DNA from 2 places in the Morganella sp. BCCO 40_0007 genome. Region 2 is predicted to be linked to the other one. Evidence: predicted binding sites of a transcription regulator. Region 2 holds the regulator's gene; the other holds the start of a gene.
What was found. The regulator CRP, encoded in region 2, controls carbon source genes, mostly activating them, when cyclic AMP is high. The targets are predictions, from matches to a motif close to ATGTGANNNNNNTCACAT.
Positions count from the first base shown of each region.

Region 1: the regulator CRP is predicted to act here: its motif matches at 1,324-1,341, upstream of udp (uridine phosphorylase).

Region 1 covers NZ_JAVBIN010000016.1:52,867-60,330, forward strand. Annotated here, with positions in the region: gene R5268_RS17905 (RNA ligase RtcB family protein) at 1-1,013, opposite strand, end outside; gene udp (uridine phosphorylase) at 1,456-2,211, shown strand; gene R5268_RS17915 (tyrosine-protein phosphatase) at 2,344-3,126, shown strand; gene R5268_RS17920 (DedA family protein) at 3,150-3,683, shown strand; gene rmuC (DNA recombination protein RmuC) at 3,822-5,246, shown strand; gene ubiE (bifunctional demethylmenaquinone methyltransferase/2-methoxy-6-polyprenyl-1,4-benzoquinol methylase UbiE) at 5,307-6,062, shown strand; gene R5268_RS17935 (SCP2 domain-containing protein) at 6,064-6,738, shown strand; gene ubiB (ubiquinone biosynthesis regulatory protein kinase UbiB) at 6,725-7,464, shown strand, end outside.
Region 2 covers NZ_JAVBIN010000004.1:16,818-24,281, reverse strand. Annotated here, with positions in the region: gene ppiA (peptidylprolyl isomerase A) at 499-1,065, shown strand; gene R5268_RS05885 (aminodeoxychorismate synthase component II) at 1,333-1,908, shown strand; gene R5268_RS05880 (aspartate aminotransferase family protein) at 2,021-3,241, shown strand; gene crp (cAMP-activated global transcriptional regulator CRP) at 3,653-4,285, opposite strand; gene R5268_RS05870 (OsmC family protein) at 4,589-4,996, shown strand; gene R5268_RS05865 (phosphoribulokinase) at 5,060-5,935, opposite strand; gene R5268_RS05860 (YheU family protein) at 5,957-6,175, opposite strand; gene R5268_RS05855 (hydrolase) at 6,172-7,158, opposite strand; gene R5268_RS05850 (LysE family translocator) at 7,251-7,464, shown strand, end outside.

The DNA.
Region 1 (7,464 bases), on a different contig from region 2:
TCCTCATAAATCAGTTGTTTATTGGCGCAGATAACCCGGCTGCCGAGATCAGTCCGGGATAACTGTGCCGGCGTATAACGGTGAGAAAGACGTCCTTTACACTCGGTACGCATCCATTTACGCCCTGCGCCGTGTGCGAGAGAGTAAAGGCTGTCAGCGGTTGCATGCGGTTTCACCAGATAACTGTAATCCCCCCGTGAACCGGGGATCACCACATAATCATGATTTACCGGGGTTGCCCCTTTCCGGTGCAGCCAGCCGTCACGTCCGTTGATCGTACAGGCCTCCACCAGGTTGTGATTGATATCGAGTACCGCGTCACCCCCGGTACGCAGTTGCTGCATCATCCGCAGCGCAATCAGCGCCCGGTTATGCTGTGCAAAATCCAGTGCCTGCTGATGTGCCGCCAGATATTCAGCCGCTTCCGGTGTGTTTTCTGTCAGTCCGCCGTGGCTGAACTGCTCAACATGATGACGCAGAACCATCTGCCCCAGCCCGCGTGAACCGCTGTGAACCAGCAGTATTACACGCTGTTTATCCAGCCCGGACGCGGCAAACAGCCCGTCATCACAGATCTTATCGATCTGCTGAAACTCAGCGAAATGATTTCCGCCGCCGACAGAAGACAGAGACGCCGCAAACGGATGTGATGCGAAATGATCGCTCACGTGCTCTGTCAGCCAGTCTGCATCTGCATGGTCATGCATGCTGCGCAGTTGTTTTTCTGCCTTGTCAGCATTGAGTTTGCTGACTTTCAGCTCAGTCTGGTACAGCGCCATACCACAGCCGATATCGTTACCGACCAGCGCGGGATAAAAACGGCCTTCAGAGAAAAATGCCGCACCCACCGGATAGCCTCTGCCGGGATGCAGATCCGGCATACCGGCAACAGCCGTCATACCCGGTAATTGTGCGGTGGTGATCAGTTGCTGAATCGCGTTACTTTCGATCCACGTCGCATCCGAGGCGATATAAGAGACGCCCGGCGCGACAAAATGCATATAATTGCCCATAATCCATTCCGGAAAATAGTGAAAATTCGGGTTTACGGCGGGCAGTCAGGAAGAAACAGACAGGAAACAGGGACGGGTAATACGGAGAAATAACGCTGTAATACCGGTGTGATAATCAGTTCTGCAAGAGCCCGCAAAGAGTACACAGTAATGTTGTCATATGAACCTCCTTACGTTCTGAAAGTGACAGGTCAGCACGGACAGCGTGCCGGAATGGTGCGGATAGTAGAGTGAGGCGGACAAAAAATCAACCTGTGTTTTGCTTTTTCAGAGAGCAGTCCGGTGACATTTTCAGCACAAATCACTGTTTATGTGATTTGAGTCTCATTTTTATGTAATTGATTCATTTGTTAGTATCAATGAAGTGATAATAATCACTAAATTTTGTGCGTCGACACGTTAGAGTGTCCTCAATAATCACTTTTTCGCAAAGGAGTTCAGGATGGCTGATGTATTTCATTTAGGTTTGACTAAAGCAGATTTACAGGGTGCGACACTGGCTATCGTGCCGGGCGATCCGAACCGGGTCGAAAAAATTGCCCGCCTGATGGATAACCCTGTTCATCTCGCGTCTCTGCGTGAATTCACTTCATGGCGCGGTGAACTGGACGGCAAAGCGGTCATCGTCTGCTCAACCGGTATCGGCGGCCCGTCCACTTCTATCGCGGTGGAAGAACTGGCGCAGCTGGGTATCCGCACGTTCCTGCGTATCGGTACCACCGGCGCGATTCAGGAAAATATTAATGTCGGTGATGTCCTTGTGACCACGGCTGCGGTACGCCTGGATGGTGCAAGTCTGCACTTTGCGCCGATGGAATTCCCGGCCGTGGCTGACTTTGAATGTACCACCGCGCTGGTAAATGCAGCGAAAGCAGCCAAAGCTACCGTCCATATTGGTGTGACCGCTTCTTCTGATACTTTCTATCCGGGCCAGGAACGTTATGATACGTTCAGCGGCCGTGTGACCCGCCGGTTCAAAGGATCAATGAAAGAGTGGCAGGAAATGGGCGTGATGAACTTTGAAATGGAATCCGCCACACTGCTGACCATGTGCGCCAGCCAGGGGCTGCGTGCCGGGATGGTTGCCGGGGTTATTGTTAACCGCACCCAGCAGGAAATTCCTGATGAAGCGAAGATGAAGAAAACAGAATCCAATACCCTGGATATTGTGGTGGAAGCCGCCCGTCATCTCATCTGATCGTTACCGGTTTCATGAATCAGCCGTATCACCGGATTTTCCGGTGGTGCGGTTTTTTTTTAATCATTCATTCTGTAAATCTGATACAGTGATCGTGCCGAACATACTGATAATAATGATAAAGAGGTATCAATGACCAGACAGCCATTACCACATCCTTCCGTGCTGCCGCTTGACGGCGGGATCAATTTCCGGGACCTGGGAAACAAAGTACTGCCGGACGGCAGTAAAATCAAACCCGGCCTGCTGTTCCGTGCCGGGGCGCTGGATCGCCTGAGCGACAACGACTTAACCCGCCTGACAGAGCAGAATCTGTTTCAGATCCTGGATTACCGCGACAGCGGCGAAATTGCCGATAAACCGGATCGCCTGTGGAATGGTGCGCTGTACACGAACGCACCGGCAAATCCGATGTCAAAAGAAGTGGACGCCAATCTTGAGAAGCTCGGCAATGAGGCACTGACAGAGTTTGACCCGAAAGCCTTTATGCTGCGTCTTTATGAACTGCTGCCGCTGGGCAACCCGGCGTATCATGCACTCGGAGATATGCTGCGTAACCCGGAAAAAGGCGGCATTGTACAGCACTGTGCGGTCGGGAAAGACCGGACCGGTGTGGGCTCGGCACTGGTGCTGTTTGCGCTCGGCGCGGATACCGATATGGTGATGGAAGATTACCTGCTGACCAACGACACCCTGGCACCTTACCGCCATGAACTGCTGGCGGAACACGCGAAAACTATGCCGGAAGCGGTGGTGGAAAAATTTGCCTATGTGTATTCCGTACAGTCTGATTTCCTGAATACTGCACTGAAAAGTATTCACTCACATTATGGCAGTATTGATACCTGGCTGGCGAAAGATATCGGGCTGACTACTGCTGTCCGCGATAAAATCCGCAACCATTTCCTTGAGTAATATCAGACAGTAAGGGGGATTCTCTGGCACCGGCAGATATTATTACCACCGTCACCGCGTTTGTCCGTGAACATGAGTTCTGGGCATTGCCGATTATTTTTGTGCTGGCATTCGGTGAATCTCTCGCATTTCTTTCCCTGTTGTTTCCGGCGACAGTGATTCTGCTCGGGGTCGGGGCACTGATCGGGGAAGGCGGACTGAATTTTCTGCCGGTTTTCCTCGTGGCGGCCACCGGTGCCTTTTTCGGCGACTGGGTTTCCTATTACATCGGCTACTACTACAAAGACAATGTCCGTCATATGTGGCCGATTTCCCGATCCCCGCAAACCCTGGTCAGAGGGCATCAGTTCTTTGAAAAGTGGGGGATATGGGGTGTTTTTCTCGGGCGCTTTTTCGGGCCGTTCCGGGCGGTGGTGCCGCTGGTGGCTGGGATCTGTGCGATGCCGCAGCGCCATTTTCAGCTGGCCAATCTGTTTTCTGCCGTGATCTGGGCATTTGGTCTGCTGGCCCCCGGCACATTCGGGCTGAAATGGATGGCCGGGCTGATGGGCGGATAGCACCGCATTTTCACCGGATTACATTGGTTTTTGCGTGACGCGCCGAAAAAAACGGCGGACAGTAAAAAGACAGTGGACATCTGTACAGTGCTATTTTACCGTAAGCGGCGTAAGTGACTCGCGGAGGAGACAGCCATCGTGGATATTCAGTGGCTTTATGGTTTTATCGGCATTCTGAGCGGTATTCTGCTGGGCGGCGGTGTGGTCTGGTTCAGCCTGCAACAGCGGCTGGCGGACAAAAACCGGCTGTTACAGGACAATATTGCACAACTTGCCCTGCTGGATGAAACACGGCGCCAGGCTGCGTACTGGCAACAGGCCAGAGAACAGAGTGAACAATCACTGGAAAATGCCCGTCATATCAGCGCACAGCAGGAAGCTGAAATCCGTGAGCTGACCACCCGGCTGGAAGAGAGCCGCCTGGCCGCCGAAGAAAAACAGCGGCTGCTGCTCAACAGTGAGCAACGCCTGAATACCCAGTTTGAAAACCTGGCTTCCCGCATCTTTGAACAGAGCGGCCGCCGGACGGATGAACTCAACCGCCAGAGCCTGTCTATGCTGCTGCGCCCGTTCCGTGAACAGTTAGATAACTTTAACCGGCAGGTTCAGGAAAGTTACAGCCAGGAAAGCCGTGAACGGCACACCCTGACACATGAAATTCAGCGTCTGCAGCAGCTCAATCTGCGGATGGCACAGGAAGCGGTCAATCTCACCAATGCCCTGAAAGGTGATAACAAAATGCAGGGTAACTGGGGGGAAACGATTCTTGCCCGTATCCTGGAAGCCTCCGGTCTGCGGGAAGGCCATGAATTCGCCACTCAGGTCAGCCTGAAAAATGAACAACAAAGCCGTTATCAGCCGGATGTGGTGATTTACCTGCCGCAGAACAAACAGGTCATTGTTGACGCCAAAGTCTCGCTGGTGGCCTATGAGCGTTACTTCAACAGTGAAACCCCGGAAGCACAGCAGGCGGCACTGACCGAACATATCAGCTCTGTGCGTCAGCATATCCGCGGACTGAGCCGCAAAGCGTATCAGGATCTCAGCGGAGTCAACTCACTGGATTATGTGCTGATGTTTATCCCGGTCGAGCCGGCGTTTCTGGCGGCAATCGGGCAGGAAAGTGTCTTACTGGACGAAGCCCTCAGAAGCAATATCATGCTGGTCAGCCCGTCCACACTGCTGGTGGCACTGCGGACAATCGCCAACCTCTGGCGCTATGAACATCAGCATGAGAACAGTCAGGCGATCGCACAGCGCGCTGCCCGTCTCTATGACAAGCTTCGCCTGTTTACCGAGGAAATGGACGGTATCGGCCAGGCGCTGGATAAAGCTCAGAATACCTACCACGGAGCGATGAAAAAACTGACCACCGGCCGGGGAAATCTGCTGTCACAGGCAGAAGGTTTCCGTGAACTGGGGGTTGAGGTAAAGCGCCCGCTGGATGAAATTCTGGTGCAGAAAGCCCGCCTCAGTGAACAACAGGATAGCGGGATGGATGAACCGCCGGAGGTTCCGGCTAATTTCGCAGAACAACACAATGGGCATAGGGTTTTGCGGTAAAGGCTGATACACTTTTCCGATCATAAATTCATGCACACAGGCAAAACAGGCAAGAAGAGAATGGAAGAGCAATCCCGGGATACAATCGATTTTGGTTTTCGCACTGTTAACAGAAACGAAAAAGCAGGTATGGTGGCAAACGTCTTTCATTCTGTTGCCGCAAAATACGATCTGATGAATGACCTGATGTCTTTCGGCATCCATCGTGTCTGGAAACGTTTTACTATTGATGCCAGTGGTGTCCGTCGTGGTCAGCGGGTGCTGGATCTTGCCGGGGGAACCGGCGATTTCACGGCAAAATTCTCCCGTATGGTCGGTGAAAACGGTCAGGTGATCCTCGCGGACATCAATGATTCCATGCTGAAAATGGGCCGGGAAAAACTGCGTAATCACGGGGTTGTCGGTAATGTGAATTATGTTCAGGCGAATGCTGAAGAACTGCCGTTTCCGGATGACTACTTCAACTGCATCATCATCTCTTTCGGGCTGCGTAATGTCACCGATAAAGACAAAGCGCTCCGTTCTATGTTCCGTGTGTTAAAACCGGGCGGCCGCCTGCTGGTGCTGGAATTCTCCAAACCGGTGCTTGAGCCGCTGAGTAAAGTGTATGACGCTTATTCTTTCCACATACTGCCGCGTATCGGGCAGGCGGTTGTGAATGATGCGGACAGCTACCGCTATCTTGCAGAATCCATCCGCATGCATCCGGATCAGGAAACCCTGAAAGGTATGATGGAAAATGCCGGCTTTGAGCATGTCTCCTACACCAACATGACCGGCGGTATTGTGGCACTGCATAAAGGATTCAAATTCTGATATGTCTGATACGTTTGCAGAAAATATCCCGTCTCCTGTCAGTCCGCAGGCACTTTATCCTGTGGTTGCCGGATTTCTGGAAACGGTGCTCAACCGTCTGCTGTACAGTGAAAGTGTACTGAAACCGGCCCGCGCCCGTCTGACCGGAAAAACACTGACGCTCCGGCTGACAGAACCGGATATGCAGTTCACGCTGATTTTCAGTGAAAAACAGCTGGATGTGATTTCCCGCTGGGAAGAGCCGGCGGACTGTGTGCTGCAAACCCGTTTTCTTACGTTGCTGAAACTGAAAGATAAACAACAGCTTTCAGCTCTGATCCGTCAGGGTGATGTCATTATTGACGGTGATATGCAGGTTATTCAGCATTTTTCAGCACTGCTGGATATGGCTGAATGGGATCCTGCACACTATCTGGCACCCTATACCGGTGATATTGCCGCGCAGACACTGACACAGATTGCCGTGAAAGGCGGGCAGTTGTTCCGGCGGGCGGTATGCCGTCAGCAGGAATACCTGACCGGTGCTGTCACCCGCGAATGGGCGCTGGCACCTTCTGCGCTGGAAGCTGCCCATTTCTGTGATGAAGTCGCGGATGTGGCACACATCGCGGATGAACTTGAGGCGCGCCTCGCCCGCCTGGAAAAAAGAACAGGAAGCGGGTATGAGACCGAGTGAAATAAAACGCCTCTATTTTATCATCCGTACCCTCCTGAACTACGGGCTGGATGAGCTGATCCCCAAAAACCGCCTGAGCTGGGCGATACGTCTCTGGCGGCGTTCACTGTTCTGGATGCCGAACAAGCATAAAGATAAAGCACTGGGTGAGCGTCTTCGTCTGGCGCTTCAGGAACTGGGGCCGGTATGGATCAAATTCGGGCAGATGCTCTCCACACGCCGGGATCTGTTCCCGCCGGCCATTGCTGACCAGCTGGCGCTGTTGCAGGATCGCGTTTCGTCGTTTGACGGTAATCTGGCAAAGAAAACGATTGAAGATGCTCTGGAAGGACCAGTGGAAACCTGGTTCGATGATTTTGATATTACCCCGCTGGCATCCGCATCAATTGCGCAGGTGCACACCGCTGTCCTGAAAGAAAACGGGCAGGCGGTGGTACTTAAAGTGATCCGCCCGGATATCCTGCCGGTGATTCAGGCCGATATTCATCTGATGTACCGGCTGGCGAACATGGTTCCCCTGTTACCTGACGGCAGACGACTGCGGCCGAAAGAAGTTGTCCGCGAGTATGAAAAAACGCTGCTGGATGAACTGAACCTGCAACGTGAAGCGGCTAATGCCATTCAGTTGCGCCGTAATTTTGAAAACAGCCCGATGCTCTATGTTCCGGAGGTTTATCCCGATCTCTGCCGTGAAAATGTGCTGATCATGGAACGTATTTACGGTAT
Region 2 (7,464 bases):
AACTGCGGCAGACAGATTACTGCGCCTGTTTATTTTCAGAAATGAAAAAAGTGACAACAATAATAGGATGGGGGGCGGCAGCAGATATAATCCGGAGAAAACAAAGTGTTTCCGGCAGAAAAGACACTGATATTTACGCGTAAAAAGATAAAAAATCAGGGCGGTTTATTATTGGTTATAAGTCCGGATGTTATTTTTTATTTGGCATAAGTTGAGTTTTTTATCAGTAAATGAAAATTATCCATAAAGATCAGTATGATATTTATATTTACACGTTAAATGGAATAAATGTATCAGCGGGATGAAAAATTTCGCCGAATTTTGCTTAATTACGGGCCGTGAGCGAAATATCATCAGTACAAATACGTGAAAAATTCTTATATTAATTCTTCATCCCTGCCGTGAAAGTAAATTAAAGTAAATCGGTGGCACTTCGCGCCATTGCCCATTAAAATCGTTAAGATTAGTGTAAGTTTATTTCGTTGAAAGGAATTGGGAATGTTAAAACGAGTTTTAGTTTCATTTGTGGCAGCCTGTACCCTCAGTGCAACTTCGCTGGCGTTCGCGGCGGAGCAGACGCATGTTAAATTTACCACCACCGCAGGTGATTTTGAAATTGCGCTGGATAATGAAAAAGCGCCGAAAACTGTGGAAAATTTTAAACAGTATGTCTCAGATAAGTTCTATGACGATACAACATTCCACCGCGTCATCCCGGGCTTTATGGTGCAGGGCGGCGGCTTTACGGCGGATATGAATCAGAAACAGACCCGCCCGCCTGTCAAAAACGAAGCGGATAACGGCCTGCGTAATCTGCGCGGAACCATTGCGATGGCGCGTACCGCAGATAAAGACAGCGCAACCAGCCAGTTCTTTATCAACGTGGCGGATAATGCATTCCTCGACCACGGCCAGCGTGATTTTGGCTATGCCGTGTTTGGTAAAGTCGTGAACGGCATGGATGTTGTCGATAAAATCTCAAAAGTGAAGACTGAAAACATCGGTCCTTACCAGAATGTACCGTCAACACCGATCAAAATTATTTCTGCAACTATCGTAAAATAAACCGTATTTTCGTGCAGACTAAGGGGAATATTTCCGGATATTCCCCGTAAGCATGTCAAACTCCCTGATAGTCTGAATCAGACGATATCTGCCTCTGCGGTACCATGCCGCATTCGGGCTATTTTCTCTGTCCGGCTGTGGTATTATAGCCCGCTTCATGAAGCTGACTGTGCAATCCCCTGTGGTTGCCGGGCGCTGTCAACGTGTGCCTGACGCAGCAGTTTGAAAATAAAAAAGATAAATATATCAGTTGGATATAGATTAATCATGCTATTAATTATCGATAATTATGACTCATTTACTTATAACCTGTATCAATACTTCTGTGAGTTAGGTGCAGATGTACAGGTTAAACGAAATGATGCCGTCAGCCTCAGTGATATTGAGCAATTATCGCCGTCTCACCTGGTGATCTCACCGGGTCCCTGTACGCCGTCTGACGCCGGTATTTCACTGGATGCCGTCAGTCATTTCGCCGGTGAGATTCCGATCCTCGGGGTTTGCCTCGGGCATCAGGCTATCGGTCAGGCGTTTGGCGCACAGGTGGTGAAGGCACGTAAAGTCATGCACGGCAAAACCACCGCAATCCATCATAATCAGCAGGGGGTGTTCAAAGGGCTGAACCGTCCGCTGACCGTCACCCGCTATCATTCACTGGTGATTGCCCCGGAAACACTGCCGGCCTCTTTTGAAGTCACGGCATGGAGCCTGCACGACGGTAATGTGGATGAAATCATGGGTATCCGCCATAAAACCCTGCCGATTGAAGGTGTGCAATTCCATCCGGAAAGTATTCTCAGTGAACAGGGGCATGAACTCCTGAATAATTTCCTGAAATACTAATCAGTTATCGATTATTTTATCCTAGGTTCTGTTTTTTCATTCGTTTTAATTTGATTTTTTATTCATATTTGGTGATTATATTTTCACTTGTGGATAGATCAGGTAAGGAACGATGACAAAACAGAATGCGGTAACGCGCGGCACTTATGATGAAGTAATGCTGCCAATTTATGCACCGGCTGATTTTATTCCTGTCAGAGGACAGGGAAGCCGTGTATGGGATCAGAACGGCACCGAATATGTCGATTTTGCCGGTGGTATTGCCGTACTGGCTCTGGGGCATTGTCATCCGGCGCTGGTCGCTGCGCTGAAAACCCAGAGTGAGTCACTCTGGCATGTCAGCAATATTTTTACCAATGAACCGGCACTGACACTGGCGCAGAAGCTGATAAAACACACGTTCGCGGAACGGGTTTTCTTTGCCAACTCCGGCGCGGAGGCGAATGAAGCTGCATTCAAACTGGCACGTCATTATGCACTGACCCGTCATCATCCTTATAAAACCAAAATTATTGCTTTTCACCATGGCTTCCACGGCCGGACACTTTTCACTGTTTCTGTCGGCGGCCAGCCGAAATATGCCGATGGCTTCGGGCCGAAACCGGCAGATATTATTCATGTACCTTTCAACGACCTCGATGCTGTCAAAGCGGTGATGGACGATCACACCTGTGCCGTGGTTCTGGAACCTATCCAGGGTGAGGGGGGGATCACGCCTGCCACTCCTGCTTTTATGCAGGGTGTGCGTGATCTGTGTGATAAACATCAGGCATTGCTGGTCTTTGATGAAGTGCAAAGCGGGATGGGGCGCAGCGGAAAACTGTTTGCCTATATGGATTACGGCATTGAGCCGGACATTCTGACCACGGCGAAAGCGCTGGGTGGTGGTTTTCCGATCAGTGCGATGCTGACAAAACAGGCGATCGCGCAGGTCATGGTGCCCGGTACCCACGGTACCACCTATGGCGGCAATCCGCTGGCCTGCGCTGTCGGCAATGCCGCCTTTGATCTGATTAATGACCCGGCGCTGCTGGCGGGAGTGGATGAACGTCACCGGTGGTTTGCCGATGCTCTGCAATCCCTGAACAGCACATTTGGCGCGTTTGCGGAGATCCGCGGTAAAGGGTTGCTGATAGGTGCCGAACTGGCGGGTATCTTCCGCGATCAATCAAAAATACTGCTGGGACTCGCGGCCAAAAATGGCCTGATGCTGCTGAATGCCGGCACCAATGTTCTGCGTTTTACGCCGTCGCTGATTATTGAAAAAGCAGATGTGGATGAGGGAATGAAACGACTGGCAAAAACCCTGAATGACTTCCGGGAAATGCAGTAATTTTACCGCATTAACGTATTTAACTAACTGATTTGTATATTTTATTATTGTTTTTGTCATGATAAGTTTGCCGGATGTTTATCTGCTTTCAGTAAAATAATAACAATCCGGCTTTCAGGCAAATTTGAAGAATTTCTTCATGGCAGCTTTTATGTTCATCTTTACCAAGGGCTGGTCTTGGTGAAGGAGGTAAAGGGTATGTACTTAAAACACGACATTTCTGAGATAAAAAAATGAACATTGCAGAGCGTAAAACAGCAGCAATGCGTCAGTTGAAAGCATCCTTTGATCAAGCCTGCCGTGAAGGAAAGCTGCGATACCGCAGGGCAGATATTCTTCAGTAATCACTGATGATTAAGAAAAGAAAAACAGGCGCAATTGCGCCTGTTTTGGTGATAAAGGTCGTCCGGATTAACGGGTGCCGTATACCACGATGGTTTTACCGTGTGCGGAGATCAGGTTCTGATCTTCCAGCATCTTCAGAATACGGCCGACTGTTTCGCGGGAACATCCCACAATCTGGCCGATTTCCTGACGGGTAATTTTGATTTGCATACCGTCCGGGTGCGTCATCGCATCCGGCTGTTTCGCCAGGTTCAGTAATGTCTGGGCGATGCGGCCTGTCACATCAAGGAATGCAAGGTTTCCGACCTTTTCTGATGTGGTTTGCAGGCGGCTTGCCATCTGCGCGGAAAGGCGCATAAGGATATCCGGGTTAACCTGGATAAGCTGGCGGAACTTTTTGTACGAGATTTCTGCAACTTCGCAGGCGCTTTTTGCCCGTACCCACGCTGTACGTTCCTGACCTTCCTCAAATAATCCGAGTTCACCGATGAAATCACCCTGATTGAGATAGGATAAAATCATCTCTTTGCCTTCTTCATCTTTGATCAGTACCGCAACAGAACCTTTTACAATGTAGTAGAGTGTTTCTGCCTTTTCGCCCTGATGAATAAGTGTGCTTTTGGATGGATATTTGTGGATATGGCAGTGAGACAAAAACCATTCAAGCGTGGGGTCTGTTTGTGGCTTGCCGAGAACCATTCGCGTTATCCTCTGTTGTTAGTTATTGCAAACCGTTGTTTACGCTCTGCAATTATATAAAGTCTTAGCTTATCATATTAACTTGCTGAATTTCCGGCAAGTTAGTTTATTAAAATAGTATAATAATCCACACGGAAAGATATTGATCTTAGCCATAGATAAATCCTTGCCGTGTTTTTAGCACAGGAAAACAGTCCTGTCTTCCACTGTCTCGCTTCAGCATAATAAACTATGAGATAGATTGCCAGCCCGTGAATGAAAGGGTAGTCTGTCGTGAATTATATTGATGATGAGGGTATAAAAATGGAAGCGCGTGTAAAGTGGGTTGAGAACATGACTTTCTTAGGGGAATCCGCGTCAGGACACCAGATTACGATGGACGGTAATGCCGGTGAAAAAGCCCCGAACCCGATGGAGATGGTACTGATGGCAACCGGCGGCTGCAGCGCCATTGATGTTGTCTCTATTTTGCAAAAAGGCCGTAATCAAGTCATTGATTGTGATGTAAAACTTACTGCTGAACGTCGTGAAACCGCGCCGCGTTTATTCACTCACATCAATCTGCATTTTATTGTAACCGGTCGTGACCTGACAGAAAACGTTGTCGGGCGTGCCGTGCAATTATCCGCTGAAAAATATTGTTCTGTTTCATTAATGTTAGGCGAAAGTGTTAACATTACACATAGTTTTGAAGTGAAAAATATTGAATAATTTTTTGAAAGATTATTTTTATTTTTGAACATAAACCGGGTAATACATTATTACCCGGTTTTTTTATCGCTTGTTTATTTGTTTTCCCTGTAATAATTGCTCTGCCAGGGGCGCCATTATTAATTCCATTGCCAGTCCTAATTTGCCGCCGGGTACAACAATCGTATTTGAGGCGGAAATAAACGACCCCTGAAGCATGGATAACAAATAGGGAAAATCGATTTTTTTCAGGCCACGGAAGCGGATCACGGTAAAGCTCTCGTCCTGTGACGGAATGGATTTGGCCGAAAACGGATTCGAGGTGTCCACAGTCGGTACCCGCTGAAAGTTAATGTGGGTGCGGGAAAACTGCGGGGTGATATAGCGGATGTAATCATCCATCGAACGTACGACGGAATCCATCACTGCCTCCCGCGAATGCCCGCGATCGCTGGTGTCACGGACTAACTTCTGTATCCACTCCAGGTTGACTATCGGCACTACGCCGACCAGCAAATCCACGTGTCCGGCAATATTATGTTCCGGTGTGACCACGCCGCCGTGAAGACCCTCATAGAAAAGCACGTCTGTACCGGCGGGCAGTGCCTCGCGGGGGGTAAAGGTACCGGGCAACTGGTTATAGGGCACTGCTTCATCATAAGTATGCAGGTACTTACGGCGCTCACCGCTGCCGTTTTCACTGTACTGACGGAATGTACTTTCGAGAAGGGCAAAGTCATTGGCTTCCGGCCCGAAATAGCTGATGTGACGCCCCTGTTCGCGGGCTTTACGGATGGCGGCATCCATTTCCGGCCGTGTGTAACGGTGGAAACTGTCACCCTCAATAATGGCCGGAACCGCATCCAGCTGCTGGAAAATCTTACGGAAAGCCTGACTGGTGGTAGTGGTACCGGCTCCGCTGGAGCCGGTAACGGCGATAATCGGGTGGGTCCGTGACATGCGGCATTTCCTCCGGCTGAATCAGCCGCGGAATTCTGCCGACGGCATGATGTTGAGTGTTTCGTGTAATTCCGACCAGACGATCACAATGTCGCCGTTTTTGAGTTGCGTGTAAAGATCCGCCACTTTATCACTGAGTGATTTTTCATGTTCGCCGTAATCGGTGCCTTCGCGCAGCACCACACTTTCCAGGATGCTTTCCAGTGTTTCCGGCGCGATATCCTGCCAGGGAATAATCATTCGGTCTCCTTCGCGGTCAGATGCGGTGCCAGCCATTCAGGAATGCGTTCTTCCAGCCATAAGCGCGGGCGGCGCCAGCTGCCGGTCACAAAGCCGACATGGCCGCCGTGCTCGGTCATCTGATATTCCACACATGGCGGCAGCTGTGACAGATCCGGCACCACCTCCTGAGCCATAAAGGGATCATCTTTGGCGTGGATGATCAGCATCGGCTTACGTACGGCCGGGAGTTTCGGCAGGGCGCTGCACCGGCGGTAGTAATCAGAGGCATCGCGGAATCCGTGGATGCGTGAAGTGATAATGTCATCAAATTCCCGGATACGTTTAATTGCACGGATATGCAGCAGGTTTGTCGGCAGCGAATTCGGGTAGCGCACCAGCTTGCGGGTGGCATTGCGTTTCAGTCCTTTAAGCAGATACCACTGATAAAAACGGGAAAACCCTTTTTCCATTTTGAAGGAACAGGGTTCCAGCATCAGCGGGGCAGAAACTATAATACCTGCATCCACCGCCGCATTTTCACCCTCTTCGGCGAGATAACAGGCCAGCATATTGCCACCGAGTGAATAACCGACCGCACCGGTCGGCACTTTGCCGTAGGTATCCTGCAGCCACTTCAGCATATAACGGGCATCACCGGTTTCCCCGGAGTGGTAAATCCGTTTTGATCGGTTCGGCTCGCCGCTGCAGCCGCGAAAATGCATGACAACGCCCAGCCAGCCCTGACGGGCGGCTGCTGCCAGGATACCGTGCGCATAAGGACTGCGGAAACTGCCCTCCAGGCCGTGAAAAATAACCAGGCGTGGTTTGTGGCGTGCGGTATCCGGGTCTTCGCTCCATGCAAGATCAATAAAATCATTATCCGGCAGCGTCAGGCGCTGCCAGAATGGTTTTATCGCCGGTTTCCGGCGGAAAATCCGGGGCAGCAGTGTTTGCAGGTGCGGATTTGTTGCCCAGGAAATCGGTTGAAAATGACTAGACATAGTTTGGTTCGTAATGAAAAAACGTCTCTTGTTTAATGAAAAACATGCTGGTAATTTCCGGTAAAGGAAATGACCATGTTGCCGGATTATTCATGACTGCACACCTTTTTATCTCACTTTCTGTTTTTATGTTTATTGCGGCAGTCACGCCGGGGCCTAATAATCTGCTGCTGACTGCCTCCGGTGCGCAGTACGGTTTCCGCCGCACACTGGTGCTGATGGCCGGTATTATGCTCGGTATGCAGACAGTATTATACCTTTCTGCCTTTGGCGTTGCGGCTATTTTACTTATTTATCCGACATTGC